One region of the Streptococcus equinus genome, then DNA from elsewhere that is predicted to be linked to it. Evidence: riboswitches for the same ligand, from Rfam matches in the RefSeq annotation. Region 1 holds a riboswitch; the other holds the start of a gene.
The links. Region 1 has a riboswitch for thiamine pyrophosphate ahead of thiT (energy-coupled thiamine transporter ThiT). Riboswitches for the same ligand answer to the same signal wherever they lie in the genome.

Region 1 (15,683 bases):
CTCATGTTTTGGAAGAAGAGGCACGCGCACTCAACAAGCACTACAATGTTTACTATGAGCGCAAGCGTCCTTATGTTGTTTTGAAACAAGCAGTTAGTCTGGATGGAAAGATTGCTGTGCTTGGCAAACGAACGGCTTTGACTGATGACGAGACAAATCGTTTTGTTCACGATGAACGTGATGATTTTCATGCGATATTGGTTGGTGCTGATACGGTCTTGATTGACAATCCACGTTTGCTGGGTAGTGGGACAAGCTTTTGTCCGCCAGTGCGTGTGATTTTGGATGAAAAGGGGCGTGTTTTTGACCAGTTAGATTTACAGATTTTTAAAGATAATTCGGCTCCAGTTTATATTTTTAGTGGTCGGAAGGTTTCGGATTTACCAAAGCATGTCACAGTAATTGATTTGCCAGAGTTTTCGATTGCTAATATTTTGCAGGTGCTTTATGAGAAGAAGTTGCAGTCTGTTTATGTTGAGGGCGGAGCTGGTGTTCATGATGCTTTTCTGGAGAGTGGGCTTTGGGATGAAATCATTTCTTATGTGACTCCTAAGCTTATTGGTGGTAATAGCAAAGCAGCCATGTCGAGTTTTCGTCTGGTTAGTCAAGCCTTAGAATTAGACGATTTTGCTTGCCAGAAAATCGGAAATAATATTAGGCTTTCGGCTAGAAGGAGGGTGTGATGTTTACCGGATTAATTCAAGAACAAGGTCGTATTAGCCGGATTGTCAAACACCAGCACAATATCAAATTAACTTGCAAGGCTTCACGAAAGTTGTTAGCTGATTATAAAATTGGCGATAGTATGGCAATCAATGGTATCTGCTTGACTTGCGTGGCTAAAGCAGGGGATGCATTTACAGTGGATGTCATGCCAGAAACCTTTAGGCGAACGATTTTTTCAGAGAGTCGTGTCGGTGATTTGGTGAATCTTGAGTTAGCTATGTTAGCCCATGCTCGCTTTGAAGGGCATCTTGTGACTGGGCACGTGGATAGTGTGGCAAGGCTTGTCAAAAAAGAAAGTGATGAAAATGCACTTGTACTTAGCTTTGCTTTTCCAAAAGAACTTGAAGGGCAGATTGTTGGGCAAGGCTCAATCGCGGTCAACGGTGTTAGTCTGACGGTGGTATCCGCTGAGAAGGGGCAATTTAGCGTGTCGTTGATTCCACATACGGCAAAAGAGACTAACCTGGCAAGGCTCAAAACAGGTGACAAAGTCAATATTGAGACGGATATTTTAGCAAAATACATGCAAAAACAGCTAAGAATGATGAAAGGAGACTAGATGTTTAAGGATGTTGAAAAGGCAATTTCTGATTTGAAAGCAGGAAAATTAATCGTAGTTGTCGACGATGATGACCGTGAGGCAGAAGGAGATTTGGTTGGTCTTGCGGAGTTAGCGAGTCCTGAAAATGTGAATTTCATGACTAAATACGCGCGTGGTTTGATTTGTGCGCCAGTGTCTGAGAAAATCGCAGAACGTTTGGAACTTGTTCCTATGTCAGAAGAAAATACAGATGCACATGGCACAGCATTTACTATTAGTGTAGACCACAAGACGACTTCAACAGGTATTTCAGCATTTGACCGTGCTAAAACCATTCAAGAATTAGCCTCACAAAGTAGTAAAGCAAGTGATTTTCATTGTCCAGGTCATATGTTTCCTTTGGTTGGACGAAGTGGTGGCGTTCTTAAACGTCGTGGACATACAGAAGCAAGTCTTGAATTGGCACGCTTGGCGGGGAGTCGAGAAGCAACTTATATTTGTGAGATTTTAAAAAATGACGGCACAATGGCACGAAAAAGTGATCTCAGGGAATTTGCTCAAAAATGGGATTTGACCATGATTGAAGTTGGTGATATCGCACGTTACGTCAGTTTTCAAGATAGTCCCAAGGTGAAATTGCCATCGAGTTATGGTGATTTTGACCTTCGTTTATTTGAAGATGAGTTTCATCGTGAGCACATCTTGTTGTCAAAAGGTGAGTTGACATCTGCTGAACCGCTTTTGCTTCGTCTGCATTCAGAATGTTTGACAGGGGATATTTTTGGGTCATATCGTTGTGATTGTGGGGAACAGCTGCACGCTGCCATGAAGAAAATCAATGAAATTGGTCGTGGAGCAATTTTGTATCTTCGCCAAGAAGGACGTGGCATCGGACTAAAGAACAAGCTCAAAGCTTATCAGCTGCAAGAAAATGGTTTTGATACTTATGATGCCAATGTTGAGTTGGGTTTTGCACCTGATGAGCGTGATTATCAGATTGCTGCAGATATTTTATCATTTTTGAAAATCCAACAAATCAGGCTTTTGACAAATAATCCTGATAAGCTGGAACAACTTACGGCTGCTGGCATTGAGATTGTTGAACGCTTGCCTTTACAGGTGCCGGCTCACCAAGAAAATCGAGCTTACCTACAAACCAAACAAGAAAAATTTCATCATTTATTACACATTATTTAAGGAGTGACTATCATGACAACATTTGAAGGAAAATTTATTGGAAAAAATGTCAAAATTGCTATCGTCGTCGCACGTTTTAACGAATTTATCACCTCAAAATTATTGGGTGGAGCAATGGACGGCTTGATTCGTAATGAAGTGTCTGAAGAAGACATTGATGTTTACTGGGTTCCAGGTGCTTTTGAAATTCCATTTATGACGAAAAAAATTGTGGCGAGTGGAAAATATGACGGTGTCATCACACTTGGTAGTGTCATCCGTGGGTCAACCAGCCACTACGACCTTGTCTGTAACGAAGTGGCTAAGGGTGTTGGTCAGATTAATCTTACTAGTGACATTCCAGTTATGTTTGGCGTGATTACGACTGAAGATATTGAGCAAGCTATCGAACGTTCAGGCTCAAAAGCTGGAAATAAAGGCAGCGAATGTGCGCAAGGTGTGCTTGAAATGATTGACTTAGCAAGACAACTTTAAGTTGAAAACGAGAAAAAGCTAGGAAGTTGTCCTAGCTTTTTAGTATTAAACAAAAAGAAGAGATTATCTCTTAACTAAAAACATTTTTCCTTGTGTCGGAATGATAATGGCTAGTGCTAAAATGACGAAAACCAAAGTTAGAAGACCAGCTGTGCCATTGACCGTAAACGAATATAAGTAAGGTGACATACCTTTTGGAGCGTAGCTTCCCCAGAAGATAAAACCAGCTACAAAGTGCCAAAAATAGCGGACAAAGACAGCTAATAGAGCACCACCTGTTGCGTAAAATAAAGCGCGTCCTTTATTGTCTTTTGAAAGAGCATTTTGAAACGGAACTGACAAAAATCCTGCTAACCCCATTGAGACAAAAGCGATGATGTATTCGATGATAACTTGCGATAAAGCCAAATACCAAACTTTACCTAAAATGAAATGAAGTAATCCCCAGATAAGTCCGGCTAAAGTACCATATTTTGGACCACGGCGAAGTGCAAAGAGTACTAGGGGGATAGCTCCAAACGAAGGTGTGAACCAGCTAGCAAAATCTGGAATATAAGATAAAGCCATGGCTAGTGCAGCAACAAGGGCAGTCTCAATCAAAGCAGACAGTTGAGAATTTTTCGACGACATAAAAAGCTCCTTCTAATACAAAGGAGCTTTCTTTTTATCTGATAATTGTACAAGGCGATTTCAAATCATCGTTTTAAAAAAGTCATGTCACAATCCCTACGCTCGTACTAACGAGATCAGGTTATCAGGATTTCGCGTCATGCGATCTCAGCCAGAAGCACTCCTTTGTGAAATTTTAATTACCTATAGTCTAGCACTTTTAAAAATGACTTGTCAAGAACTTTTTAATCGCTTTCAAGAAAATTAAAGCCCGTAATTGTAGTCACCGTCTTTCATGGCTTCAACCGAACCAAGAAGATAACCATTCCCGACCTGACTAAAGAAGTCGTGGTTGGAAGTTCCAGTTGAAATACCATTCATGACAATTGGATTAACATCATTAGCGGTGTCTGGGAAAAGAGGGTCTTGTCCCAAATTCATAAGAGCTTTGTTGGCATTGTAGCGTAAGAAGGTCATGACTTCTTCAGTCCAGCCAACTTCATCGTAAAGTGATTTGGTATAATTTTCTTCATTTTCATAAAGCTGGTAAAGTAAATCGTACATCCAATCACGCAGCTCATCTTGCTTGTCTTCTGGTAATTCATTAAAGCCTAGCTGGAATTTATAACCAATGTAAGTTCCGTGGACAGACTCATCGCGGATAATCAGTTTAATGATTTCAGCGACGTTAGCTAGTTTGTTATTGCCAAGGTAATAAAGCGGGGTAAAAAAGCCTGAATAGAAGAGAAAGGTTTCTAGAAAAGTTGAGGCAACTTTCTTTTGCAGGGCATCGCCGTTTTCATAAATATCGTTGATGATTTTTGCTTTTTTCTGTAAAAATTCATTCTTGTTTGTCCATTCGAAAATGGCTTCAATTTCTGATTTGGTGTTAAGCGTTGAAAAAATTGAAGAATAAGATTTGGCGTGGACAGATTCCATGAATTGAATATTGTTAAGAACAGCTTCCTCATGCGGTGTACGGACGTCAGCGCGAATAGCTTCAACGCCGGATTCTGATTGCATGGTATCAAGCAGCGTCAAACCGCCGAAGACTTTGCCAACCAGGTCTTTTTCCTGGTCAGAGAGTTTGCGCCAGTCATCGAGGTCGTTCGACAGTGGAATACGAGTATCAAGCCAAAATTGTTCAGTCAACTTTTCCCAAGTTGACTTATCGATGACATCCTCAATCTCGTTCCAATTGATGGCTTTATAATATATTTGTGACATCTATTTTCTCCTAATGGATTTGAGTAAAGTTAATAAATGAATAACATAGTGTTTAACGTCTTGTTATTAGGTCCTTTAGGACCAAAGTAAGTTTGCAAGAGTTACGACACGTAATCAATCGGCTCGATACTAGTCGATTGATGAAGTTAGTAAGTGAACTAGGCAAGCCGCCCTAGCGGTTGCCGTCTCGTTATTAGGTCCTTTAGGACCAATAACAAGTGTTCAGTTAGATTACACAGCTTTCGCATTGGTTTGAGCCGACTTCGTCCCCGTCATCTGTAAAGGTACGAATGTAGTAGATTGATTTAATACCTTTGTTAAAAGCATAGTGACGAAGGATTGATAAATCTCGTGTGGTTTGCTTGCTTTGCGTTTTCCATTCGTAGAGCCCTTCTGGAATATCGCTGCGTAAAAACAATGTGAGTGACAAACCTTGGTCAACGTGTTCAGTTGCTGCTGCGTAGACGTCGATGACTTTTCGCATATCCATGTCATAGGCAGAAGTGTAATACGGGATAGTCTCAGTTGAAAGCCCTGCCGCTGGGTAGTAAATTTTTCCGATTTTCTTTTCTTGACGCTCTTCGATACGTTGCGTAATTGGGTGCAGCGAAGCAGACACATCATTGATGTAAGAAATTGACCCGTTTGGAGCAACAGCTAATCGGTTTTGATGATAAAGCCCATCTCTCATGACAGCATCACGAAGCACAAGCCAGTCTTTTCCGCTTGGAATGAAATGCTTAGCAAATAATTCTTTGATTCGGTCTGATTTTGGAACATAATCACCCGTAATATATTTATCAAAATATGAGCCATCAGCGTAGCTTGATTTTTCAAATCCAACAAAAGTTTGTTTGCGTTCACGAGCGATATTATTTGACTCCACCAAAGTCCAGTAATTCAATAACATGAAATAAATATTGGTAAATTCAATGGATTCAGGACCGCCGTACTGAATATGATTTTGGGCTAAGAAGGTGTGAAGTCCCATAGCACCAAGTCCAAAAGTGTGAGCTTGCTCATTACCGTGCTTGATTGTTGGAACGGATTCGATAGAAGATGTATCAGACACGAATGTCAAGGCACGTGTCATAGCCTTGATAGAGCGACCAAAATCAGGTGAAGTCATCATGTTAACAACGTTTGTTGAACCAAGATTACATGAGATATCTGTTCCCATTTTGGTGAATTCCTGAGCATCGTTAATTACGCTAGGTGTCTGTACTTGTAATACTTCTGAACAAAGGTTTGACATGATGATTTTGCCATCGATAGGATTTGTACGATTTGCAGTGTCGATATTTACCACATAAGGATAACCAGATTCTTGTTGTAATTTTGAAATCTCAGTTTCCAAATCACGCGCTTTAATCTTCGTTTTAACGATATTTGGATTGGCTACCATGTTGTCGTATTCAGCTGTGATGTCGACATAGCTGTAAGGAACACCGTACTCACGTTCAACACTAAACGGGCTAAAGAGATACATGTCTTCGTTGTTACGAGTCAATTCGTAAAATTTATCGGGAACGGTAATACCAAGTGAGAGTGTTTTGACGCGGACTTTCTCATCGGCGTTTTCTTTTTTTGTTGATAAGAAAGCTAGGATATCTGGGTGAAAGACATCAAGATAAACGGCACCGGCTCCCTGACGTTGTCCAAGTTGATTTGAATATGAAAAGCTGTCTTCAAATAACTTCATAACTGGAACAACACCTGATGCTGCGCCTTCGTATCCTTTGATTGGAGCGCCAGCTTCGCGAAGATTTGACAAATTAATGCCGACCCCTCCACCAATACGAGACAATTGTAGTGCTGAGTTGATTGAACGACCGATTGAATTCATATCATCTGTCATGGAAATCAAGAAACATGACACAAATTCGCCACGTCGACTGCGACCAGCATTTAAAAACGAAGGAGTAGCAGGCTGATATCGCTGATTAATCATTTCAGTAGCTAAATCTTTTGCCAAGTCTTCATTGCCGTCAGCAAAATAAAGGGCATTAAATAATATTCGGTCCTCGATGCTTTCAAGATACTGGCTCCCGTCGTTAGTCTTTAAGGCGTATTGCTGGTAAAACTTGTAGGCTGCCATGAAAGATTTGAAACGAAAACGGTGAGCGTGTAGGTCTCTTGATAAGCTTTCGATAAATTTAGGGGAGTAGCTACGAATGAAAGCTTCTTCGAGGTAATCATGTTCAATCAGATAGTTGATTTTATCGGTGATGGAATCAAAGGTCATCGTATTTGGAATAACATTTTCTAAAAAGAAAGCCTGAAGCGCTTCTTTGTCTTTATTTAGAGGGATTTGACCATTGATTGGACGGTTAATTTCGTTATTTAGGCGAAAGTATGAAACGTCGCCGAGATTATTGAGGCTCATAAAGTTAGTTACCACTTTATTATCGATGTGGTAATTCCTTTCTAATTTTGAATTTTTTATCTAGATAATCTCTTTTAGTTTGCTTGGTTGAAAACCTGAAAAAGAAATGTCGCCAGCCTTAATAACTGGAGCAGAAGTAAAGCCGAGGCTTTTAACGTAGTCGACCATATCAGGCTGCTCATCGATATTAATTTCTTGGTAATTGGCACCTTCTTTGTCTAAAAGTTTTTTGGTCATTTTACATTGCATGCAATTATTTTTTGAAAAAAGTGTAATTTTATTAGTCATGAGGATTTCCTCCATAATTCGTTATATTTTTTTAAATCAATGTTTAATTAGAATATCCAAAAAATACTAAAAAGGCAAATGATATAGCTTACAAAACCACAACATCTTGTACCAAAGTACTTAAAACTGCACAAAATATAGTGTTTGCGTACTTTTCGCTAGCTCAATTAGCGACGTCACATGACATGTTATATAATCTGACACAGAACTGTAAATTAATGTTGACATAATTTTCTGAATTTTGTATAATTAAAACACTAAAATTATATTCGGGGGTCCGTACATGACAGAATTTTTATCAAAATTTTCTTTCAAAGAGAATGACTATTCTTATTTCAATCTTGAAGAAGTCGTTTCTCATTATGGAGGAAATATCAAAAGAATCCCTTATACAATTCGTATATTACTTGAAAGTTTACTCAGAAAGTATGATGGCGTAGATGTTACAAAAAGTAACATTGAAAATTTAGCAACTTATAATCCTAAAAAAATCCATGGCGAAGTACCATTCAAACCAAGTCGTGTTATTTTGCAAGACTTTACTGGTGTGCCAGTTGTCGTTGATTTGGCATCAATGCGTGATGCGATTGTTGCAAACGGTGGAGATGCTGAATTGATTAACCCTGAAATTCCGGTTGATTTGGTAATCGACCATAGTGTTCAAGTTGATTTCTTTGGCTGTGACACAGCTCTAGAAGACAACATTAACATGGAGTTTAAACGTAATAATGAGCGCTACGAATTCTTGAAATGGGCTGAAAAATCATTTGATAATTATCGTGCGGTCCCACCAGCAACAGGAATTATTCACCAAGTTAATATCGAGTATCTCAGTGATGTGGTCATTGAAAAAGACGGTGTTCTTTATCCTGATTCAATGTTTGGTACAGATAGTCACACAACAATGATTAATGGTATTGGTGTTCTTGGTTGGGGCGTTGGAGGAATCGAAGCAGAAGCTGCTATGCTTGGTGAGGCTTCGTTCTTCCCAATTCCAGAAGTTATTGGTGTTCGTTTGACTGGTAAATTACCTAAGATTGCGACGGCAACTGACTTGGCACTTAAAGTGACACAGGTGCTTCGTCAAGAAAAAGTTGTCGGCAAATTCGTTGAGTACTTTGGTGATGGTCTTTCAAACCTTAGTCTTGCTGAACGTGCAACTATTGCTAATATGGCACCTGAGTACGGGGCAACATGCGGATATTTCCCAATCGATGACGAAACGCTTAATTACATGCGCTTGACTAATCGTGATGAAGACCATATTGCGCTAACAAAAGAATATGCTAAACACAATAATCTTTTCTACGATCCAGAGCACCAAGCAGAATACACTAAAGTGGTTGAAATTGATTTATCTACCATTTCGCCAAGCATTTCTGGGCCAAAACGTCCGCAAGATTTGATTGATTTGACACAAGCTAAGCAAACCTTCCAAGAAAGTTTAACACGTGAAGCCGGTGTTCAAGGATTTGGCTTGGGGGCTGATGAGATTAACAAAACAGCAACCGTTCATTTTGAAGACAAAGATGTCGAAATCAAGACTGGACATGTTGCTATTGCAGCTATCACATCATGTACGAATACTTCAAATCCTTACGTGCTCATGTCAGCTGGACTACTTGCTAAAAAAGCTGTTGAAAAAGGGCTGCGCGTAGCTCCAACGGTCAAAACGTCGCTTGCTCCAGGTTCAAAAGTAGTAACAGGCTATCTTCGTAATTCTGGTTTGCAAGATTATCTTGATACGCTTGGCTTTAACATTGTTGGATATGGTTGTACGACATGTATCGGTAACTCAGGTAGCCTTCGTCCAGAAGTTGCAAAAGCTATTACTGACACTGACTTGCTAGCATCAGCTGTTTTGTCAGGTAACCGTAACTTTGAAGGTCGTGTTAATCCACTCGTCAAAGCAAACTTCCTTGCTAGTCCACCGCTAGTTGTGGCTTATGCGCTTGCTGGAAATACGAATATTGATTTGACAACTGAGCCGCTTGGTTTCGACCAAAATAATGAGCCTGTGTACCTTAAAGACATCATGCCAACAAATGACGAAGTTGCCAAATACGTTGATAAATTTGTCACTCGTGAATTGTTTGAACATGAGTATGAACATGTCTTTACTGATAGTGAAAAATGGAATCAAATTCCAACTGAAGAAAGCCAGATTTATCACTGGAATGAAGCGTCAACTTACATTCAAAATCCGCCATATTTTGACCATTTAGGTGATGATTTGGTTATCAAACCGCTTAAAAATTTGAAACCTTTAGCAAAATTTGGTGATAGTGTGACAACAGACCACATTTCTCCAGCAGGTAACATTGCTAGAAATAGCCCTGCTGCTAACTATTTGACAGAACACGGTGTTGATTATCTTGATTTCAACTCATATGGTAGCCGTCGCGGTAATCACGAAGTCATGATGCGAGGCACATTTGCGAATATTCGTATCCAAAACCAATTGGCTGATGGAAAAATTGGTGGATACACAAAATATAAAGGCGAGCTTATGCCAATTTACGATGCAGCTATGCATTATAAGGAAGATAATGTTGGCACATTAGTGATTGCTGGTAAAGATTATGGTATGGGGTCAAGTCGTGACTGGGCAGCAAAAGGTTCAAACCTTCTTGGTGTCAAAGCTGTGCTTGCTGAAAGTTTTGAACGTATTCATCGCTCAAACCTTGTAATGATGGGCGTTTTGCCGCTTCAATTATTAGAAGGAGATACCGCTGTAAGTCTTGGCTTAACAGGCTACGAAACTTATGATATTAACCTTTCAGAAAATCCTGGCATTCACGATATTGTTGATATCGTTGCACGTGATGAGTCAGGTGAAAAACACTTTAAAGCCATGGTACGTTTTGATGCTGATGCTGACATCCGCTATTACAAAAACGGTGGTATTCTACCAATGGTTGTTAGAAAGAAATTAGGGGGTGCTTAATATATGACAGGAGCAAGTGGATTAAAAGATTTAATTGCCTGCAATACCCGTATTAGTTCAATTATTGATGATAATTTATCTTATGCAGGTTACAATATTTCAGAATTAATGGATAACGATGCTAGCTTTGAAGAAGTCATTTACCTTCTTTGGAATTTGCATTTGCCAAATAAAACAGAACTTGATGATTTTGTAAAATTGCTACGCGATAACTATGAAATCAGCGATGCCGTTGTGCAATGTATTATGATTCAATCACGTAATCATTTGCATCCAATGAGTGTACTTCGCTCAACTGTCAGTCTCCTTGGTGTTTATAATATCAATGCCGAAGATAACTCTGAAGAAGCAACATACGAACAATCTATTCAATTGATGGCAAAGATGCCAACAATTATCGCTACTTTTGCACGCTTACGTGAAGGCAAAACACCAGTGGCACCGCGTAAAGATTTGTGCTTTGCAGCTAATTTCCTTTACATGTTAAATGGAGAAGAACCAACCGATTTACAAGTTAAAGCCCTTAATCGTGCTTTGGTTTTACATGCTGACCATGAATTAAATGCTTCAACATTTGCAGCGCGCGTGTGTGCCTCAACTTTAGCTGATATTTATTCTTGTGTGACGACAGCGATTGGTACACTAAAAGGACCACTTCATGGTGGAGCTAATGAACGTGTCTTTGACATGCTCAAAGAAATTCGTGAAATGGGTGATACCAAAGCTTATCTTAAGGAAAAACTTGATTCACAAGAAAAAATCATGGGATTTGGTCACCGTGTTTATAAAACACAAGACCCTCGTGAAAAATACCTTCGTGAAATGGCAAAGGCTTTGACAGAAGGCACAGAAAACGAAGTTTGGTATAACTTGTCACGCGAAATTGAAGACTACATGAAGCATACCAAGGGTCTTATTCCAAATGTCGATTTTTATTCAGCAACGGTTTATCATGTGCTTGGCATTGATAGTTCAATCTTCACACTTATCTTTGCGATGAGTCGTGTGTCAGGTTGGATTGCTCACATCCAAGAACAACAAAAACACAACAAACTTATTCGACCTCGTTCACGTTACAAAGGTGAACTTGGTTTGAAGTATGTACCGCTTGACGAACGTTAAAAGATAGGAAAGGAAAATGAATTATGGCAGATAAAATCACTTTAGAAAATGGTCAGTTGGCTGTTTCTAATCATCCGATTATCCCTTTCATCGAAGGTGATGGTGTAGGTCGTGATATTTGGAAAAATGCGCGTGCAGTCTTTGATGCAGCGGTTGAAAAAGCTTATCAAGGTGAGAAAAAAGTTGCGTGGCATGAGCTTTTAGCTGGTAAAAAAGCACATGAAGTAACTGGTGAATGGTTGCCTAAAGAAACACTTGATACTATTAAAGAAGATTTGATTGCTATCAAAGGACCTCTTGAAACGCCTGTTGGTGGTGGGATTCGCTCACTTAATGTGACCCTTCGTCAAGAATTAGATTTATATGCATGTGTTCGTCCAGTTCGCTATTTTAAAGGAATTGAAAGTCCGCTTAAAGAACCTGAAAAGACAAGTATTACTATTTTCCGTGAAAATACTGAAGATATTTACGCTGGTATTGAATGGGAAGCCGGCACAGCAGAAGTGAAAAAAGTCATTGAGTTCTTGCAAAATGAAATGTCTGTCAAGAAGATTCGTTTCCCTGAAACAAGTAGTATCGGTATTAAACCCATTTCAAAAGAAGGTAGCGAACGTCTTATCCGTTCCGCTATCGAGTATGCTTTAACAAACGGTTTGACTCATGTGACAATCGTTCATAAAGGAAATATTCAAAAATTCACTGAAGGTGGTTTCCGTAAATGGGGTTATGAACTTGCTGAACGTGAATACGCTGATGAGTTGGCAAATGGAAAATTAATTATCAACGATATTATTGCTGATAATTTCCTTCAACAAATTCTGCTTAATCCTGAAAAATTTGACGTTGTTGCTTTGACAAACTTAAATGGAGATTATGCCAGTGATGCGCTTGCTGCTCAAGTTGGAGGTATCGGTATCTCGCCAGGTGCTAATATCAACTATGTTACTGGTCATGCGATTTTCGAAGCGACACACGGAACGGCTCCTGACATTGCTGGTAAAGACATTGCAAATCCATGTTCTGTTCTTTTGTCAGGTTGTATGTTGTTTGATTATATCGGATGGACAGAAGTAGCTTCGCTGATTACAAAAGCTATTGAAACAACTTTTGCTAAGGGGCAATTTACTGCTGATTTAGCACAAGGAAAACAAGCGTATTCAACAAGTGATTTTGCAGCAAAACTAATCGAAAATATGTAAAAGCTAACCTAGAACAAGTCTTGTTCTAGGTTTTTTGTTATAATAAAAATAGTTTTTATTTTTAGAGGTTGGAATGTTATGGGGTATTCAGTAACGGATATTGTATTCCTTTTTTTTATTTACTCATTTGTCGGATGGCTTTGGGAGACAGTTTACTGTTCGATTAGGGATAAAAAATTTGCTTATCGTGGTTTTTTGGTCGGACCTTATTGTCCTGTTTATGGGTTTGCGGTCACGACCGTTTTACTAGCAACGGAGCCGTTTCAAAGTAATCTTTTATGGCTGTTCTTAAGCGGCATGCTCATTGCGACCCTTTTTGAGTTTATTGCTGGCTGGTTTTTAGAGTACTTTTTCCATATGAAACTTTGGGATTATAGTCACTTATGGGGAAATATCAGAGGATGGATTGCTCCGAAGATTTCGTTATTCTGGGGCTTTAGTATTCTTATCTTGGTAAAATGGGTTCAGCCAGTTGTCATGTCAATCATTGAGCGGTTAAATATCTGGTATGCTCTTGGAATTGTCAGCATGATGACGGCTGACTTGATTTGGACTGTCATGGATACCGTAAAATTCCAACAAGCAGCAGCAACGTTTGAAAACTATGTTCGAACAGAGCAAGCAAAAATGTTAAAATCTGTCAGAGAAGAATTCAATGATTGGACAAAACAAAAAGAAGTATTCGCTAAGCGTTTGGAAAATCTTCGTTTGCGTTTAAATGAAAATTTAAAAATCAAGGGTGTTCAACCTTTTCGTTTCAACCAACGTCGTATGCTTAGAAACTATAGTCAATTTAGTTTGACAACAGCGCCATTCTTCAATGAAATTCGAAAACAAACACAAGCTTTGAAGAAGAAAAAGGCAGAAAAGAAAAACCATTAATTAATTCATCAAAAGTCTGAAATCAAATTGTTTCAGGCTTGTTTTATTTACAAAATAATGTTATGTTGAATTATTTAAACCTATTTGCAAATTTATTTTCCAGAAAAACAAAAAATTTGCATGTTAAAAGTGCTGATTTTCCTTATTTTTTCAAAAATGAAAGCACATACAGAGCGTGAAACTATTGAAATAAAAAAGTGTTTATGCTATAATTATGGCTTGTAAGGGTTATCATAAGATAATCCGAAAAAACACAAATAAAAGGAGAACCATAATATGGCTTCAAAAGATTTTCACATTGTTGCAGAAACAGGTATTCACGCACGTCCAGCTACTTTGCTTGTTCAAACAGCTAGCAAATTTGCTTCAGACATCACTCTTGACTACAAAGGTAAAGCAGTAAACCTTAAATCAATCATGGGTGTTATGAGCCTTGGTGTTGGTCAAGGTGCTGACGTTACTATCTCAGCTGAAGGTGCAGACGCTGATGACGCACTTGCAGCAATCGAAGAAACAATGACAAAAGAAGGATTGGCTTAAGAAAATGACAGAAATGCTTAAAGGAATTGCCGCATCTGATGGTGTTGCTGTTGCTAAAGCGTATCTACTCGTTCAACCTGATTTGTCATTTGAAACTGTTACAGTTGAAGATACAAGTGCAGAGGAAGCTCGCCTAGATGCAGCATTGAAAGCATCTCAAGACGAGCTTTCTATTATACGTGAAAAAGCAGTAGAAACACTTGGCGAAGAAGCAGCTGCCGTATTTGACGCACATTTAATGGTTCTTGCTGACCCAGAAATGATCAGCCAAATTAAAGAAACTATTCGTGCAAAACAAGTTAACGCAGAAGCAGGACTTAAAGAAGTGACTGACATGTTCATCACTATCTTTGAAGGAATGGAAGACAACCCATACATGCAAGAACGTGCCGCAGATATCCGCGACGTTGCTAAACGTGTATTGGCTCACCTTATCGGTGCTAAACTTCCAAACCCTGCAACAATTGATGAAGAATCAATCGTTATTGCACACGATTTGACACCTTCTGATACTGCCCAATTGAACAAACAATTTGTTAAAGCCTTTGTTACTAACATTGGTGGACGTACAAGTCACTCAGCTATCATGGCTCGTACTCTTGAAATTGCCGCTGTTCTTGGTACAAATGATATCACTAGCCGTGTTAAAGATGGCGATATCGTTGCTGTAAACGGTATCACAGGTGATGTTATCATTAACCCAACAGATGAAGAAATTGCTGAATTTAAAGCTGCTGGTGAAGCATATGCTAAACAAAAAGCTGAATGGGCTCTTCTTAAAGACGCTGAAACAGTGACAGCAGATGGTAAACACTTCGAATTGGCAGCTAACATTGGTACACCTAAAGACGTTGAAGGTGTAAACGCTAATGGTGCTGAAGCAGTTGGTCTTTACCGTACAGAATTCTTGTACATGGATTCACAAGATTTCCCAACTGAAGATGAACAATATGAAGCATACAAAGCAGTTCTTGAAGGCATGAACGGTAAACCAGTTGTCGTTCGTACAATGGATATCGGTGGAGACAAAGAACTTCCATACTTTGATCTTCCAAACGAAATGAACCCATTCCTTGGATTCCGTGCACTTCGTATTTCTATCTCAGAAACAGGAAATGCAATGTTCCGTACACAAATCCGTGCACTTCTTCGTGCATCTGTACACGGACAACTTCGTATCATGTTCCCAATGGTTGCACTTCTTAAAGAATTCCGTGCTGCTAAAGCAATCTTTGATGAAGAAAAAGCTAACCTTAAAGCTGAAGGTGTTGCCGTTTCAGATGATATCCAAGTTGGTATCATGATTGAAATCCCAGCTGCAGCTATGCTTGCTGACCAATTTGCGAAAGAAGTTGACTTCTTCTCAATCGGAACAAACGACCTTATCCAATACACAATGGCTGCTGACCGTATGAACGAACAAGTTTCATACCTTTACCAACCATATAACCCATCAATCCTTCGTTTGATTAACAACGTTATCAAAGCAGCTCACGCTGAAGGTAAATGGGCTGGTATGTGTGGTGAAATGGCTGGTGACCAAAA
Region 2 (15,683 bases), 390 kb from region 1:
CCAACATGATATTTTTTCTTAAGTGTTGATGCTAGCGCAATTTCGTTATCTGCTTTTGGAAATCTTCCAGACACAAGTTCGTAAGTTGAAATATCCTTGCTCTTTGAAAAAATTCGGATAGCATCATCGGTATTTTTTATAGTCACATCAGTTAAATAACCGAATTCAACCTGACTATTTTTTACAGATGATAATTCATTTTTGTCATCATCACTCAAACCATAGCTCGCAATAACAGACAAGTCCATCGTGTTGTGCTTTTTAAGATAATCACTTGCCGTTCTTTGCATATCTGGCCCAGTAACTTTCAGAGCAACGAAGGCAAAAGCTCCTAACATCATCAAAAGCATAATAGACAAAAAGCGTCCTTTAGATGCGATAATTGCCTTTCTAATATCTTTCCAATATGTTTTCTTCGACATAGCAACCACCTCAGTATTCTAGTGTTTCAATGTCTTGTGGATGCTCATTAACCTCAATACTAGAGACTGTCGCATCATGCATATGAATGACACGGTCAGCAATCGGAGCAAGAGCTGAATTATGCGTTACAATAATGACAGTTGAGCCTTTGTGGCGTGACATATCCTGTAAAATTTTTAGAACCTGTTTTCCTGTTTGATAGTCCAAAGCACCAGTCGGCTCGTCACAGAGCAGCAATTTAGGATTTTTAGCTACCGCACGCGCAATTGAAACACGCTGTTGTTCTCCACCTGAAAGCTGTGCAGGAAAATTATTCAGACGTTTTCCTAGACCAACATCAACCAAAGTCTGTTCAGCGTCTCTAGCATCTGGAACAATTTCAGAAGCCAATTCAACATTTTCTTTAGCAGTTAAGTTAGGCACCAAATTGTAGAATTGAAAAACAAAACCGACATCATTACGACGATAAGTTGTCAATTCCTTGGCATTGAATTTAGCAATATCAACACCATCAATCAAAACCTGACCCCCGTCATTGGTATCCATTCCACCGAGGATATTTAAGACAGTTGATTTTCCAGCACCTGATGCACCAAGAATAATAACCAACTCCCCCTTTTCAATCGCAAAATTGATATCATTGTTGGCAACAATCTCAGTCTCACCTGCTTGATAACGTTTATAAGAATGTTTCATTTCAATATATGACATTTTAACTAACCTCTTTATAGTAATTAAGAAAACCCTTTCTCTCTATTTTACCGAAAAATAGAAAATTAGACGAATATTTTGCACTCAACTTCTAATATTTTAACAACTAAAAAAACTCACCTAGATTTTCTCCAAGTGAATTTATGAGTTATATTTATTAATAAAAATTAAATACTTTCTTCTCTTTTATATCCGAATAGCCATGTTAAGATAAAAGCAACACCAAACGCTACACAATTGACAAAAATGTAAAGTGGTAATTGTTCATTCAAATATAGCAGTGCTCCCGGGATTCCTGTTAATCCCATGCCAGTCGCCTTCAGATGTAATAATGATGCCAAAAATCCACCAACACCTCCGCCAATCATTGACATGATAAATGGTTTTCCGAGTCGTAACGTTACTCCAAAAACAGCCGGTTCTGTAATACCTAAAGTTGCTGACAAGGCTGACGGAAAGGCAATCTGTTTCATTTTTGAAGAAATTGTTTTAATAGCAACCGCTAATACTGCACCTGCTTGCGCCATATTCCCGCATGTTCCGATAGGATTTAATAAATTCCATCCATCTTTAGCAAGCATATTAATTTCTAATAAATTTAAAATATGATGTATACCTAAAATACCAAGTAATTGTCCAAAGCATCCGTAAAGAAAACCACCAATACCATATGGTAAAGTTAATAATGCAGTAACAGCGTAAAGCACATAGTTTTCAACCCCATGAAAAATCGGTCCAATAATAAATAGTCCTAAAATTAGGCCACATAATAATGTTAAAAATGGGCGTAAAATTAAATCTAATGAATCAGAAATAATTTTTTTGAAAAATCTTTCAAGTTTCGAAGTCACAATTGCTGTGAAAAAGGCTGGAAGAACAGAACCTTGGTAGCCTACAACTTTCAAAAAGCCAAAGAATAAAATAGGTTGCGCATCACCTGAAGCAACAGAATAAGCATTTGGTAACGAAGGATTAACCAACATTAGACCTAAAACAATACCAATAATGGGAGTACCGCCAAAAATTTTAAACGTTGACCAAGCGACCAATGCAGGCAAAAAAGCAAAAGCTGTATCGGTTAAAATGCTGGTAAAAGTGATAAGATTATTAGGTACATCTGAAGTTTTTAAACCAAACAAATGAAGCACAGCCTCTTGTGTCAGCAGTCCTCTTAATCCCATAAATAAACCTGTTGCCACCAAAATTGGAATTATGGGAACAAACACATCACCAAATATCCTAATGGCACGTTTAATCGTCCATTTTCCATTTTGATTTTGTTTGCTTTCAACAGTGTTTGTATCAATTAAAGAGCTTTCCACTAAACTTGAAAATTCATCGTAAATTTTGTCAACAAGCCCTGTTCCTAAAATAATCTGATATTGACCTGAATTGTAAAAGCTCCCTTTAACTTTGTCAATATTTTCAACAGCTTTTACATTAACTAATGACTGATCTTTGGTTATGATTCGAAGTCTTGTTGCACAATGTTGAACGGATTCAACATTGTGAGCTCCTCCAACTTGCTCTAAAATTTCTTTTGCAATTTCCTTATTTTCCATTTTTACCTCCAATATTTAAAGTTGAAACTTTCGTTAAATGTTTGCTCTGACAATTGATGATGTGTTTTTTACTAATAGTTTTTGGGAAATATCTCAATGACATAACTTTTTGACCATCATTAATAAAAATTTCGATGGCTGACATATCTAAAAAGATTTCTAGTTTTTTTAAAGATGTTAATTCAAAACCTTTTTCCTGAACAGAATCATCAACCCAGCTTTTACGCTTTAATGTTAAATGACTTGTATCAACAAGCAATTCAACTTCATCTGCTAAAATGACACTTAAATAAGTTACATCTTCTTCAAAATTAATTTCAATTGATAGAATTTCGCTATTCTGCATCATTGAAAATTTTGAATTTGAATCGATTTTAAGTAGCTCCTGAGTATTTAAAATTTCTACTAATGGCCTTTGGATTAATTGATCATCTTTTAGAATGAGTTCACGAGGCATTGTCAAGCAATGTAAATAGCCAAAACGTTTAGTCGGACATCTTTCTTCTTCCTCATCTGTCATTCGACTCATCCAGGCTAACATTATATAGCGACCTTTTGGATCTTTAAACGTTTGTGGAGCATAAAAATCAAATCCGTAATCAAGTAGCATGAAATCTGAAATACGTTCAAACTTCTTTTCCTCCACAAAACCCAAAATATAGGCTGAATAACTAGAAATTGCTGAATCAGTAACAACATCTCTTTTCTGAGGTGAACAAATTAATACTTGCTTTGACTGAAAATCTAACAAATCAGGACACTCACACATCTGATCCAAGCGTTCATCCGCAAAAAATAATCCTTCATAGGTCCAATCCATCAAATTTTTTGATTGATAAAGTGCAATTACACCTTTTTTAGAAGTCATTTGACTCCCGACGATCATCCACCATAAATCTTGATACCTAAAAACCTTAGGGTCTCTATGATGCTCAGACAAACCGCTTGGTGTTGTAAAACCTGGATTTTTTAAAAAACGCATACCATCTTTACTAATGGCAACTTTTTGAAAAGATTTTCTAATCCCATTATTCTTGGTATTACCAGTATAAAAAAGATAGAGATGATCTTTACACACCATTGCCGAACCAGAATAAATACCGTCTTTATCTTCAATAGTATCTGGTAAAAGTGCCGAACCTTCATGTTTCCATTCTAATAAATCAGTCGAGGTAAATAAGCCCCACTCTTTATATGAATGGTTTAAGCCAAATCGATTCCACTGGTGAAAGACATAGTATTTTCCTCTAAAATATGATAAGCCATTTGGATCATTTAGCAAACCCTTTGGTGGTTCTAAATGAAGCTTGTTTAAATAAATATTTTCCAATGTTCCTCCTTAGTTGCAATTAATATTTACAACCAATATATTAAACGCTTTCACCGTCCTTTAACATAGGATAATTTAAGTAATATATGGAAAATATTAAGATAACATACCTTTTTAAAAAAAGCTGTTGTATACTGATAACATGAAACATTATCTTAATCAATATACAGATCGCTTCACCGAATTTAGCAACAAAAGCATATCTGATTTAATCCTATATAGTAGTGGAATTGAGTACTGTGAACCCAATCACTACTTTGGTTTACGAAATAGAGATTATCATGTCATTCATTTTGTAAAAGAAGGAAAAGGAATTCTTTTCATTGAAGGAAAAGAGTATGCTATTTCTGCTAATCAACTTTTTATTATACCATCTGGTTATAGTTTTCATTATAAAGCTGACAGCACTGATCCTTGGAAATATTCTTGGATAGGCTTTTTAGGTATTAAATCGAACTTTATTTATCAAGCTGCAGTTAAAAATCAGTTTGTCTTTAATTGTCAAAACGCACAAATTTATGAAAACATCATTGATGATATATTAAAAGTTTCGAAAACATCTCTTGGATCTTTTTTTAAAATCAATGGTCTGTTATACACTCTAATAGGAAAACTGATTGAAGAAATCGGCATACTTGATTATTCAACAAGTCAATCGATTTCAACTTTAGCTATACATTATATGAATTTACACTATCATGAACCAATTCAAATGCGAGAAATCGCAGAATTTGTCGGTATTCACCCTGGTTATTTCTCAAGTATATTTAAATTAGAACAAGGCATCACTCCAAAACAATACCTTATCAACTTGAAACTTACAAAATCTAAAGAATTGCTACTCCAAACAAACGATCCCATAAATATTATAGCAAGTTCAGTGGGCTTTTCTGATGCTTTAGCTTTTTCAAAATTTTTTAAAAAATCAACTAATCTTTCGCCAAGAGAATATAGAAAGGAAAAAAATAATGACAATTAATATTCATGTAGATTTAGATAATCATATTTTTCACCTAAAGAACGACAACATGAGCTATATTATTGAAATTGTTAATAATAATTATTTGAAACATTGCTATTGGGGACATGCTCTAAATTCCTACAATAAACTCAATAAAGCAAAGATGTCTAAAAGGACTTTTGCTGCCTTTTCAGACACAAATAATCCTGATTTCTCTTTAGAATTTCTACCTCAAGAATTTCCAATAGATTATCAGGGTGATTATAAAAATCCAGCAATAAAAGTTACTCTATCTGATGGTAGTGACATCATTCGTCTTAACTATGATAGTTATGAAATTATTAATGATGCCATCATTCTCAATGAGCTACCACATGCTCGAAAAAATGACACCGATTCAGCAAAAACTTTAATTATAAATTTGATTGATAATATTGCTAAAATAAAAGTTCAACTTTTTTATACAATCTTTGAACACACTGATGTTATTGTGCGCTCTAGTAAAATATTTAATATTGGAAATGCGGCATTTACTCTAAATCATTTGGTTAGTGCTTCTTTTGATTTACCTTATCAAAATCAATTGTGTCATAGTTTTTTTGGCTCACACCAAGATGAATTTCAAATTCAATGTCAAAAAATTTCTCATGGACAATTTAAAATTGGGACATCACGCGGAGCAAGTGGCCCACAATATCCACCATATTTAGCAATTTCGGCAAACGCTACAGAATTTTTTGGAGATGTTCATGGAATGACTCTAATATACAGCGGAAATCATACTGAACTAATTGAAAGAGACCAGTACGATCAACTAAGACTTCAAATTGGACTAAACCCTGATCAATTTTCTTGGATTCTTCAACCAAATCAATCCTTTCAAACGCCCCAAGCAGTTCTTAGCTACAGCCCGAACGGCCTAAATGGTCTCGCACAAAATTTTCATAAATTTACCAAAGATCACCTGATTAATCCTGTTTTTCGAAAAAAATCTTCTCCTATTTTGATTAACAGTTGGGAAATGACATATTATGATGTCAATGAAAAATTGATGCTAGGAATTATCAATAGAGCATCAGAATTGGGGTTTGAGGCTGTTGTTCTTGATGACGGCTGGTTTAAAGGAAGAACATCTTCTAAATCCTCGTTAGGCGACTGGAAAGTTGATAAAGCAAAATTTCCAAATAACCTTTTTAACATCATCAAAGAAGCACACCAAAAAAACTTAAAATTTGGAATCTGGTTTGAACCAGAGATGATTTCTCCAAATAGTGAGCTCTATAAAAAACACCCTAATTGGGTTGTGAAATCACCAAAATACGATTGCTTTTTTAGTCGCTCACAATGGGTTCTAGATCTTACACAAAAAGAAGTTCAAAATTATATTATCTCGACTCTAACTAACTTCATTAATACCTATTCAATCGATTACATCAAATGGGATATGAATCGTCATATTGTCGAGAGTGAGAGCCAATTAAAAAATAGTCAACATTCAAAAGCATTTTCACATCTTTATATGCTTGGACTTTATCGTATTATGAATCATTTAATAAAAACTTTTCCAGAGGTTTTATTTGAAAACTGCTCTAGTGGAGGAGGGAGACTTGATTACGGCATGTTATACTATTTTCCACAAACATGGGCAAGTGATAACACAGATGGATTAAATAGACAATTTATTCAATACGGAGCAAGCTACCTTTTCCATCCATATCAACTAACAGGTCATGTCTCTGCAATTCCTAATCATCAAACCATGCGATCTACTCCTTTAAAATCAAGAATGAATCTTGCTTCCTCAACAAATATGGGATATGAATTAGATATTCTCAATTTAAACAACGATGAAGAAAAATATATCTCAAATCATATCAAAGAATACAAATCTGAAAGAGATACCATTCAAAATAGTAATTTCTACAGAATTATTTCACCATTTGATTCAAATATCTGTAGTTGGATGTTTACAACTCAATTCGAGTCAATTGTATACATCTTCAGAAATCTCAATAAAGTCACACGAAAATACGAGATACTAAAAATCCCTTATTTAGATGTAGACTCTGACTACTACATTTCTGAACTCGATTTAGTTATTTCTGGTAGCGAACTAGCCTTTTCTGGTATTTATGTAGAATTTCCTAACAATGATTGGGAAAGTTGTAAATACCATATAAAGAAAATAAGTAACTAAAAAGTGCCCTACTACTAGGACACTTTTCTTTTCACCTTAAATCTTATCCAAAGCTAATCGTAAGTCTTCAATCAAATCATCTGCGTTTTCTAGACCAACTGAAACACGAATTTGATTACGTGTGACTCCACAAGCTTGCAAATCTTCTTCAGACAATTGTTGGTGTGTTGTTGTTGCTGGGTGCACGACAAGTGATTTAGCATCAGCGACATTTGCCAAATCAGAAAAGATTTCAAGATTATCGATAAATTTGTGGGCTTCTTCTTGACCACCTTTGATATGGAAAGTAAAGATTGAGCCAGCACCTTTAGGGAAATATTTTTGAGCTAACTCATAGTAAGGACTTGATGGCAAACTTGGGTAGTTAACCTTTTCGACTTTAGGATGATTATCCAAAAATTCGACAATTTTTTTCGTATTTTCAAGGTGACGACCAATACGAAGAGACAATGTTTCAAGACCCTGTAACAATAGAAATGCGCTAAATGGTGATAGAGCCGCACCAGTATCGCGTAGCAATTGAACACGAAGTGCTGTGATGAACGCTGCTGCACCAACATCACGTGTATAGCTAATGTTGTGATATGATGGATCTTCATCAACAAATTGCGGGAATTTGCCGGAAGCTTCCCAGTCAAAGTTTCCAGAATCAACTACCACACCTGCAATCGTTGTTCCGTGCCCACCAATAAACTTAGTTGCAGAATGAACTGAAATATCAACGCCATGTGAGAAAACATTAATGAGATAAGGCGTTCCAAACGTATTATCTGTGACTAATGGAATTTTATGAGCGTGTGCAATATCAGCAATTTTTTCGATATCAGGGATATTAATAACTGGATTACCAAGGGTTTCAATCAAAACTAACTTAGTATTCTCTTGAATTGCATTTTCAAGTTCATCCAAATTTGAAACATCAACAAATGTTGTTGTAACTCCATAGCGTGGCAAGGTTTCTTTAAGTAAATTGAAAGTACCGCCATAAAGTGTTGTCGCAGCCACAACGTGATCGCCTGCATGAGCTAACCCAAGCACAGCGTATGTAATTGCTGCCATACCAGAAGCTGTCGCTACAGCACCAACACCGTTTTCAAGAGCTGCAATACGTTCTTCAAAAACAGCTACTGTCGGATTGCCAATACGAGAGTAAATATTACCTGGCTTCTTCAATCCAAATAAATCTTCACCTTCTTGGGCATCATCAAAAACATATGAGGTTGTCTGATAAATTGGAACTGCACGAGATTTTGTTGTTGGATCGACTTCTTGACCTGCGTGTAATTGTAACGTTTCAAAATTATATTTTCGTGTCATGGCATGTACTCCAATCATTAAATTTTCTGAATGTACGTACAATTTTACACTTTTTTAAAAAACTTGACTAATACTTATTAAAAAAGACTAGATATAGTTTCAAACTATACCCTTAATGAAAGGCTTCTGCAAACCGTTGAGTATCCAATTCAACCTGAGTTGATTTCGCCAAAGCTGAAATAACTGCAACACCATCAGCACCCGATTCGCAAATGTCTGGAACATCTCCAATTGTAATCCCACCGATGGCTACAATTGGAATTACTTTATCCAATTCACGAATTTCTCTTAAGCCTTTTAACCCAATCACTTCCCCAGCATCTGACTTAGATGGAGTCGGGAAAATCGGACCTACCCCAATATAATCAACCAAGTCTATCTCGGATAGTTGGTATTCCCTCACGTTTCCAACCGATAGACCTATAATTTTGTTTGAAAATAGTTTGCGGGCTTCAGTGACTGGCATGTCATCCTGCCCAATGTGAACGCCATCTGCATCAACTTGTAAAGCTAAATCAACATCATCATTGATGATAAAAGGAACGTGGTATTTATGACAAAGCTCCTTAACTTTGAGAGCCAAATCCAGTTTTTCTTTTCCAATTAAAGCTCCATCTACTTTTTCACGAAGCTGAAAACAAGTCACACCCGATTTTAACGCTGCCTCTAAAGTCTTAAAAAACATTCCTTTTGGACAATTCGGTGTGCCACAAATAAAATAGACTCTTAATTCTTCTTTATTCACAATAATCCTCAACCTTTTTCATTCTTTCAACGTCATCATTCGAAATTTGATGGAGTGCATCTATGAAAGCTACTTGAAAACTTCCTGGTAGCCCAATACCAGAATTTCTTTCGGCTATTTCTCCAGCTATGTTATAAACAGACATCGCTTCTTCTAGGCAGGAAAGTAAATCATCACTAGCTACACCAATAAACGCCGCTAATACAGCACCAAGTAAACAACCAGTTCCAGTCACTAAAGGCATGAGACTACTGCCATTATGCAAAAGTTTTACATGACCATTTACAGCGATAGCGTCTGTTTTTCCTGTGATAACAATTGGTAGTTTTAGCTGTTTATGTGCTTTTAAGGCAAGCTGTCCAATGTTCGCAACGTCAGCCGAATCAACACCTTTACTTGCTACATCTTCTCCAATAAGCGCAGCAATTTCACCCGCGTTACCACGAATTAATGAAAGTTTGTGATTTTCAATTAAATCATTTGCAACTCGTTTTCGATATGGTCCAACACCTGCAGCAACAGGGTCAAGTACCGTTGGGACGCCATTTTTTTCGGCAATATCTAAGGCATCCTTATACAGCTGCCAAGTTTTATCACTTAATGTTCCGATATTGATAAGTAACCCGCTGGCACTTGGCAAAAAGTCTTCTAAATCCTTTTGATACTCACTCATTGCTGGCGAAGCATCCAGTGCAAGCAACCCATTAGCTGTAAAATTCTTCACAACATCATTTGTGATACAAATCGTTAGCGGATTTTGTTTTCTCAATTCATCTAAATAGCTCATTTAGTCTCCTTTGTAGCTGACATGGTTGACTGGACCATTTCCATGACCGAGTTCCGGTGCAGTTTTTATTGCTTCAGTAATAAAATGTTTAGCCGTCCCAACCGCTTCTTGAACACTTTTGCCTTTAGCAAGCTCTGCTGTAATGACTGCTGCGTAAGTGCACCCTGTCCCATGAGTATGCTTGGTATGAATACGTTCCGATGAAAACATGACAACTTCTCCATCTTCTAAGAATAAAAAATCTTTAGCTTCTTTTTCTAAGTGTCCACCTTTGATGACGACGTTTTTAACACCGTATTTTGATTGAATGACTTTTCCCGCTTCGAGAATTGCAGCCTCGTCTTTCAATTCTTTTCCAAAAAGAACTTCTGTTTCTGGCAAATTTGGTGTAATTATAGTGGCAATTGGCAGCAACTTTTCTTTTAGAGCTTCAACTGCTTCTGTACTAATCAAACGGTCGCCACTGGTTGCTACCATAACAGGGTCTAATACGTATGGGCAAGAAATAGTATTCAAATACTGACTTACTCTCTCAATTGTCTCAACTTCAGCTAACATTCCTGTCTTGATTGCATCTGGTGTGATATCTGAAAAGACACTCTTTAACTGTTCATCTAGAATTTTTTGGTCAAGATTACAAATATCTTGAACGCCTTGTGTATTTTGAGCTACAACGCTTGTTACTACTGCCATTCCGTAAGCACCACGCGCCTGAAAACTCTTCAAATCCGCCATAATTCCTGCGCCACCGCTCGGATCTGTACCTGCAATTGTTAATGCTACGTTTAATTTAGACATTTCTTACCTCCTCTGGCCATTCTTCTTGATCATATGCCATTTGGAAAAATTGACGTTCATGCTGACAACTTTCCAAAAAGACTCGAATGATTTCCTTTTCCTTATCTTTTGGTAGTTGGCTACTATATGTTCTTAATAGCTCAAAATAAGTTGGCAAACAAGCAGTTGCTTCGTCTTTAGCATAGAAATCAAACCAAGCTTTAAAAGGATTCTCATCTGAAACTTTTCCGCTTTCCAATACTTTTTGAGCCACTTGCTGATAAATCCATGGACACGGAAGCATGGCTGCTAAAATATAAGCTGGATTATCTTGATTAAGCTGATAATACATATGCTTAATATAATGATCTGAACTTGGATACCATGCCTTATCTGCAATGATATCATGATACTCTTTACCAGCAGCTTTAGCCAAAATATGATGAGCACCAACTTCATGGTTAAAAATAAAATCAATTTGTCCTAAGAAAAAATTCTTACTTGCTTTATCAGGAATTTTTGCAAACAAAAGAGCATAAATATCAGCAAATTTTTCTAAATAGATTGCATCTGCTTTTAGATAATGACAAATCGCCTTTTCAGACAGTGTCCCATTTACCATATCTTGAATAAAATCATCTTTAGAAATCTTATCAATGAAGACAAGGCTTCGTTCTTTCATTTCATTAATCATTTACTTTTCCTTTACTATCTCTATAAATTCATCTAAGGTTTGAATGGTTTTAAAATCATGTTCAAAACTATCTTGGGGATTATCTTGATTTGATAAAAATACACCATTTATATCACATTTTTTAGCCTCTTTGAGATTTCTAAGACTGTCTTCTAAGTAATATATTTTTTTGTCTTGTAAATTCTCTTTCTCCAAAAGACAATGATAAAAATCCTCAGTTTTATCGGGAAATCCTATTTCAATACAGGAAATGATTTTAAAAAAGTATTTCAATACTCCTGAAGATTTTAAACCAATCTGAGCTAAATCTTGATAATTTGATGTTACGGCGTAAATCAAAAATCCTTGGTGGTGTAAGTCAGATAACATCTCATAAGCCTTAGGCATTAGGCTCACTTGTCGATAAGCATCCACCAGAAGACTCTTTAATAAGTTTTCTTGAAAGACGAGATTTTGTGATGTGAAGAATTCTGCAAGATACAACTCCGCTTCTGGCATATTTAATCGCCAAAGATGTTTTTTTATCTCATCAGTATAATCAACATTTGCCATAGCCAAAAGCTCTTTAACCACATCGTCCCATAAGCCGTACGAATCAAAAATTACGCCATCCAAATCTAGAAAAATAATATTTTTATTTTTGGGCGACAAGAGCAACATAACCTCCTTTGTCATACCCATCAATCGGCTCTTCAACAAAATCATTAGTATAAATCGGTTGAGCCGTAAGGGTTTGAAAATATCGAATATTTGTCATGCCAAGTTCGTCTCGAAGAATCGCTTCTTTTTCAAGAGGTGAATGGAAAATAGCAGAGCGAACAAGCTCGATTGGGTAAGGAAAAGTTGGGGCAATCTCTCGAAAAATTTCTTTGTTATATTCGCCTACATGCGCAGCAAATTTATACAAGATACCATAAGCACTTTCAACTGGAACATCCAATAAAATCAAATGTCCTCCCTTTTTCAAAGCTTGATGACAATTCTGATAAGCTGACGATAAATCTTTGATATAACTTGAACAACCATTTAAATAAATCACATCATAAGATTCTTTTGCTAATGTAGCAGTTTCTGCATCACCAATTTTAACTGTCATTCCACGTTTTCTGGCAATTGTTGCCATATCACTTGATGGCTCAATGCCATATTTTACTTGAATTCCATATTGTCTATGTAAAGCACTTTCAAAAAGACCACTACCACAACCGATAGATAAAATTTTTTCTTTTTCAATATTATGCAAAGCACGATGTAACAACTTTAATTCACTGGCAAACACATTACTATTTGTCATAAACCACTGATCATAAGCATCTGCATAACCATCAAACATTTTTGCTTTTGTCATCTTTTACCTCTCTCTTTCGATTTCTTCTACTTCGTATAATCTTGCTAAATTCATAAAAGATGTTGAATACCTCAAACCTCGAAGAACAAGCATAGCAATTGCACCTCCGATTAACGTTGCCAAAACAAATCTCGGTGTAAATAAAAATAATGATTGCGCTTGTGAGGCTTTTGCTAACAATTCACTATCACCATTTGCTGAGTAAGTCCAAAACCAGACCATAACTGGTGCTGAAATAAATGATCCAATCAAACCTGTTCCTAGAAATTCGCCAAACCAAGACATACTAACTTTTCTGGTCAACCGATAAAAATGTGAAGCCAAAAACGCCCCAGGCACTGAACCAATGATAGCTAAAGGTGCAACACTTGCAACACCTGGCTGCGTTAAAATCCGCATAATAGCAACAATAAAAGCCATCGCTACTGCATATAGCGGTGTCATAAAAGTTCCTGCTATAACATTCATAACGCTTGACATAAATACCATTCCTTCGATTCTAAAAATCGGTGTTAGTAAATAATCCAAAGCTATCATAATAGCTAAAGCAGATAAACGGTGTACACGATTACTCGTCATAAAAAATCCTTTCTCGACACCAAAAAGCACACAAAGCTCACAGAAAATAAAAAACGCCATCTGAAAAAATTCAAATGGAGTTTAATTTATAATACTGCGAAACAGCTCTCTTGAATGAACAAAAGAACTATCAAATATCGATTTTAACGTACAACAAAAAACGTTGTAACTTACACATTTCCCTTCGTCAGTTCTAACTGCATCAGGTTCAATGGGTATAATCTCAGCTTTTACGCACCCCAAATGTCATATTTAATTACACAGATACTTTACCACAATCTTTTTTATACTGCAAGTGCTTTCAGGAAATTTTTTTAGCACAACACACACAATCTATCGATGATTCCTGCTTTTTCTTGTGAATTGTCAGAAAAAAGGTATAATTTGTACAAAAGAACTTCAATAACAGGAGTAAAATATGAAATATTTGGGACAAACTTTCAAACAATTAAGAGAAGCGAGACATATTTCACTTGCTAAAGCTTCTGGCGAGCAATTCTCTCCTTCAATGCTTTCTAAATTTGAAAGTGGAAAAAATGATATCTCTGCTCAAAAATTATTTATTGCACTTGAAAATACTCACATTGAAATCAATGAATTCCTTTACCTGACCAGAGGATTTTTAAAAAACGACCTAGTAGAATTACAAGAAAAGATTTATTCTCTTGAAGAAAAACTTGACTGTGCTGGCTTACAACAATTGTATGAGAATGAGCTTAAAAGCCATCAAAATAAGGAAACAGATATGATTTATGCACTAATTGTTAAAGCTCATTTAAAAGCCTTTAATGATAGCGTTGAACTAACATCTGAGGAAGAAACATTTCTTTACAACTACCTTTTTGATACCGAAATATGGGGTAATTATGAGCTAACTTTATTTTCTACCTGCTCAACCTTATTATCTCCTAAGTTGTTTACTATGTATGCTAGAGAATGTCTCCGAAAAACAGACTTTTTAGGAGAAATCAAAGAAAATCGAAAAATCATTCATACAATGCTACTTAATGGTTTTCTTCTTTGTATCGATGAAAATGATTTTATCAATGCTAACTACTTCGACAAACAAATTCAAAAACACTTTTATCAAGAAAGTGAAGCCTACTATCGAATAATTTACTTGTGGGCAAAGGGATTATTTAACTACAAACAAGGTCAGAAGCAATCTGGTATGAAACAAATGAAAGATGCGATTCAAGTTTTAAAGATTTTAGATTGTCATTCAGCTGCTGACTATTACACTTCTGGCATGCAAAACGCCATTAAAAGCAATGACAATTAGGAGCTTTTGAATATATTCAAACTTCCTATGACGATAAAAATGTTATTTTTAACTAAAATTCATAAATAGTGATAGTGACTCAATTCGTTTATATAGTTTCACAGAAAAACAGCTCCTTGAGCTGTTTTTTTGTACTATCATTTTGAATATATTCAACATTTTGCCTTCTTAAAAGAAAAACATATTATAATGTTTCAAAATCAATTAAGGAGACAAAATGATGATATTATTTTTTAAAAATAAAATTTATAGCCTTCTAACCATTTCTCGTTTTCTAAATACTATTGGATCCTCCTTATATAATATTGTTTTTGTTATCTATGCTGCTACCGTTTTTCATTCGAAAATTATGGTTAGTATCGCCAATGTAACCATGGTTGTTCCGACACTTTTTACCATTTGGGTTGGCGTAAAAGCTGATCAAATCCAAGCTAAAAGGAAATGGATTGTCATCACTGGTTTTGTTCAATCAATTATTTTTACACTCTTAGCATTCATAATCACTGAGCCTAGTTTGCTGGCTTTCTCTTTTATCTGTCTTTTTAACATTTTTAGTGATGTGTTAAGTGATTTTTCAAATGGCCTACGAATGCCTGTCATTCAAAAATATGTTTTCCAAGAGGATTTAACCGAGGCCTATTCTTTTACGCAATTCATCACTTATATCTGCAGTTTTTCTGGACAAGCTTTAGGTATTTGGTTGCTAAAGATTTCTCAGCATAATTTTTCACTTGTTGCACTTATCAATGCGTTATCGTTTTCACTGTCAGCGCTTGTTGTATTACTCATCAAAGATAATACAAATTATGATGTCTTACCTAAAGACGAAAAACAGTCACTAAAAAAACATTTTTCATCTTTATATCACAACGTGATGCTAATTTTTAATGAGACTAGTGCACTCGATTTTAGTCGCCTAATTTTGTCAATTCTTTTTTTAAATATGCTCAGCGGCTCAGTTAATGCCATT

Region 2: linked by a shared signal. The riboswitch ahead of thiW (energy coupling factor transporter S component ThiW) and the one ahead of thiT (energy-coupled thiamine transporter ThiT) in region 1 are both predicted to bind thiamine pyrophosphate.

Annotation. Positions count from the first base shown of each region.
Region 1 is NZ_CP185763.1:1,582,719-1,598,401, forward strand. It holds gene ribD (bifunctional diaminohydroxyphosphoribosylaminopyrimidine deaminase/5-amino-6-(5-phosphoribosylamino)uracil reductase RibD) at 1-683, shown strand, start outside; gene ACN0NP_RS07940 (riboflavin synthase) at 683-1,285, shown strand; gene ribA (GTP cyclohydrolase II) at 1,286-2,464, shown strand; gene ribE (6,7-dimethyl-8-ribityllumazine synthase) at 2,477-2,938, shown strand; gene thiT (energy-coupled thiamine transporter ThiT) at 3,002-3,568, opposite strand; TPP riboswitch at 3,645-3,743, opposite strand; gene nrdF (class 1b ribonucleoside-diphosphate reductase subunit beta) at 3,812-4,774, opposite strand; gene nrdE (class 1b ribonucleoside-diphosphate reductase subunit alpha) at 5,001-7,160, opposite strand; gene nrdH (glutaredoxin-like protein NrdH) at 7,221-7,448, opposite strand; gene acnA (aconitate hydratase AcnA) at 7,732-10,395, shown strand; gene ACN0NP_RS07980 (citrate synthase) at 10,399-11,517, shown strand; gene icd (NADP-dependent isocitrate dehydrogenase) at 11,541-12,716, shown strand; gene ACN0NP_RS07990 (putative ABC transporter permease) at 12,795-13,598, shown strand; gene ACN0NP_RS07995 (phosphocarrier protein HPr) at 13,875-14,138, shown strand; gene ptsP (phosphoenolpyruvate--protein phosphotransferase) at 14,143-15,683, shown strand, end outside.
Region 2 is NZ_CP185763.1:42,936-58,618, forward strand. It holds gene ACN0NP_RS00205 (FtsX-like permease family protein) at 1-422, opposite strand, end outside; gene ACN0NP_RS00210 (ABC transporter ATP-binding protein) at 433-1,134, opposite strand; gene ACN0NP_RS00215 (PTS transporter subunit EIIC) at 1,302-2,696, opposite strand; gene ACN0NP_RS00220 (glycoside hydrolase family 32 protein) at 2,686-4,026, opposite strand; gene ACN0NP_RS00225 (AraC family transcriptional regulator) at 4,169-5,005, shown strand; gene ACN0NP_RS00230 (alpha-galactosidase) at 4,995-7,184, shown strand; gene ACN0NP_RS00235 (O-acetylhomoserine aminocarboxypropyltransferase/cysteine synthase family protein) at 7,221-8,501, opposite strand; gene thiE (thiamine phosphate synthase) at 8,614-9,246, opposite strand; gene thiM (hydroxyethylthiazole kinase) at 9,239-10,033, opposite strand; gene thiD (bifunctional hydroxymethylpyrimidine kinase/phosphomethylpyrimidine kinase) at 10,034-10,831, opposite strand; gene tenA (thiaminase II) at 10,824-11,504, opposite strand; gene ACN0NP_RS00260 (HAD family hydrolase) at 11,505-12,185, opposite strand; gene ACN0NP_RS00265 (class I SAM-dependent methyltransferase) at 12,139-12,852, opposite strand; gene thiW (energy coupling factor transporter S component ThiW) at 12,856-13,431, opposite strand; TPP riboswitch at 13,594-13,683, opposite strand; gene ACN0NP_RS00275 (helix-turn-helix domain-containing protein) at 13,850-14,713, shown strand; gene ACN0NP_RS00280 (transporter) at 14,934-15,683, shown strand, end outside.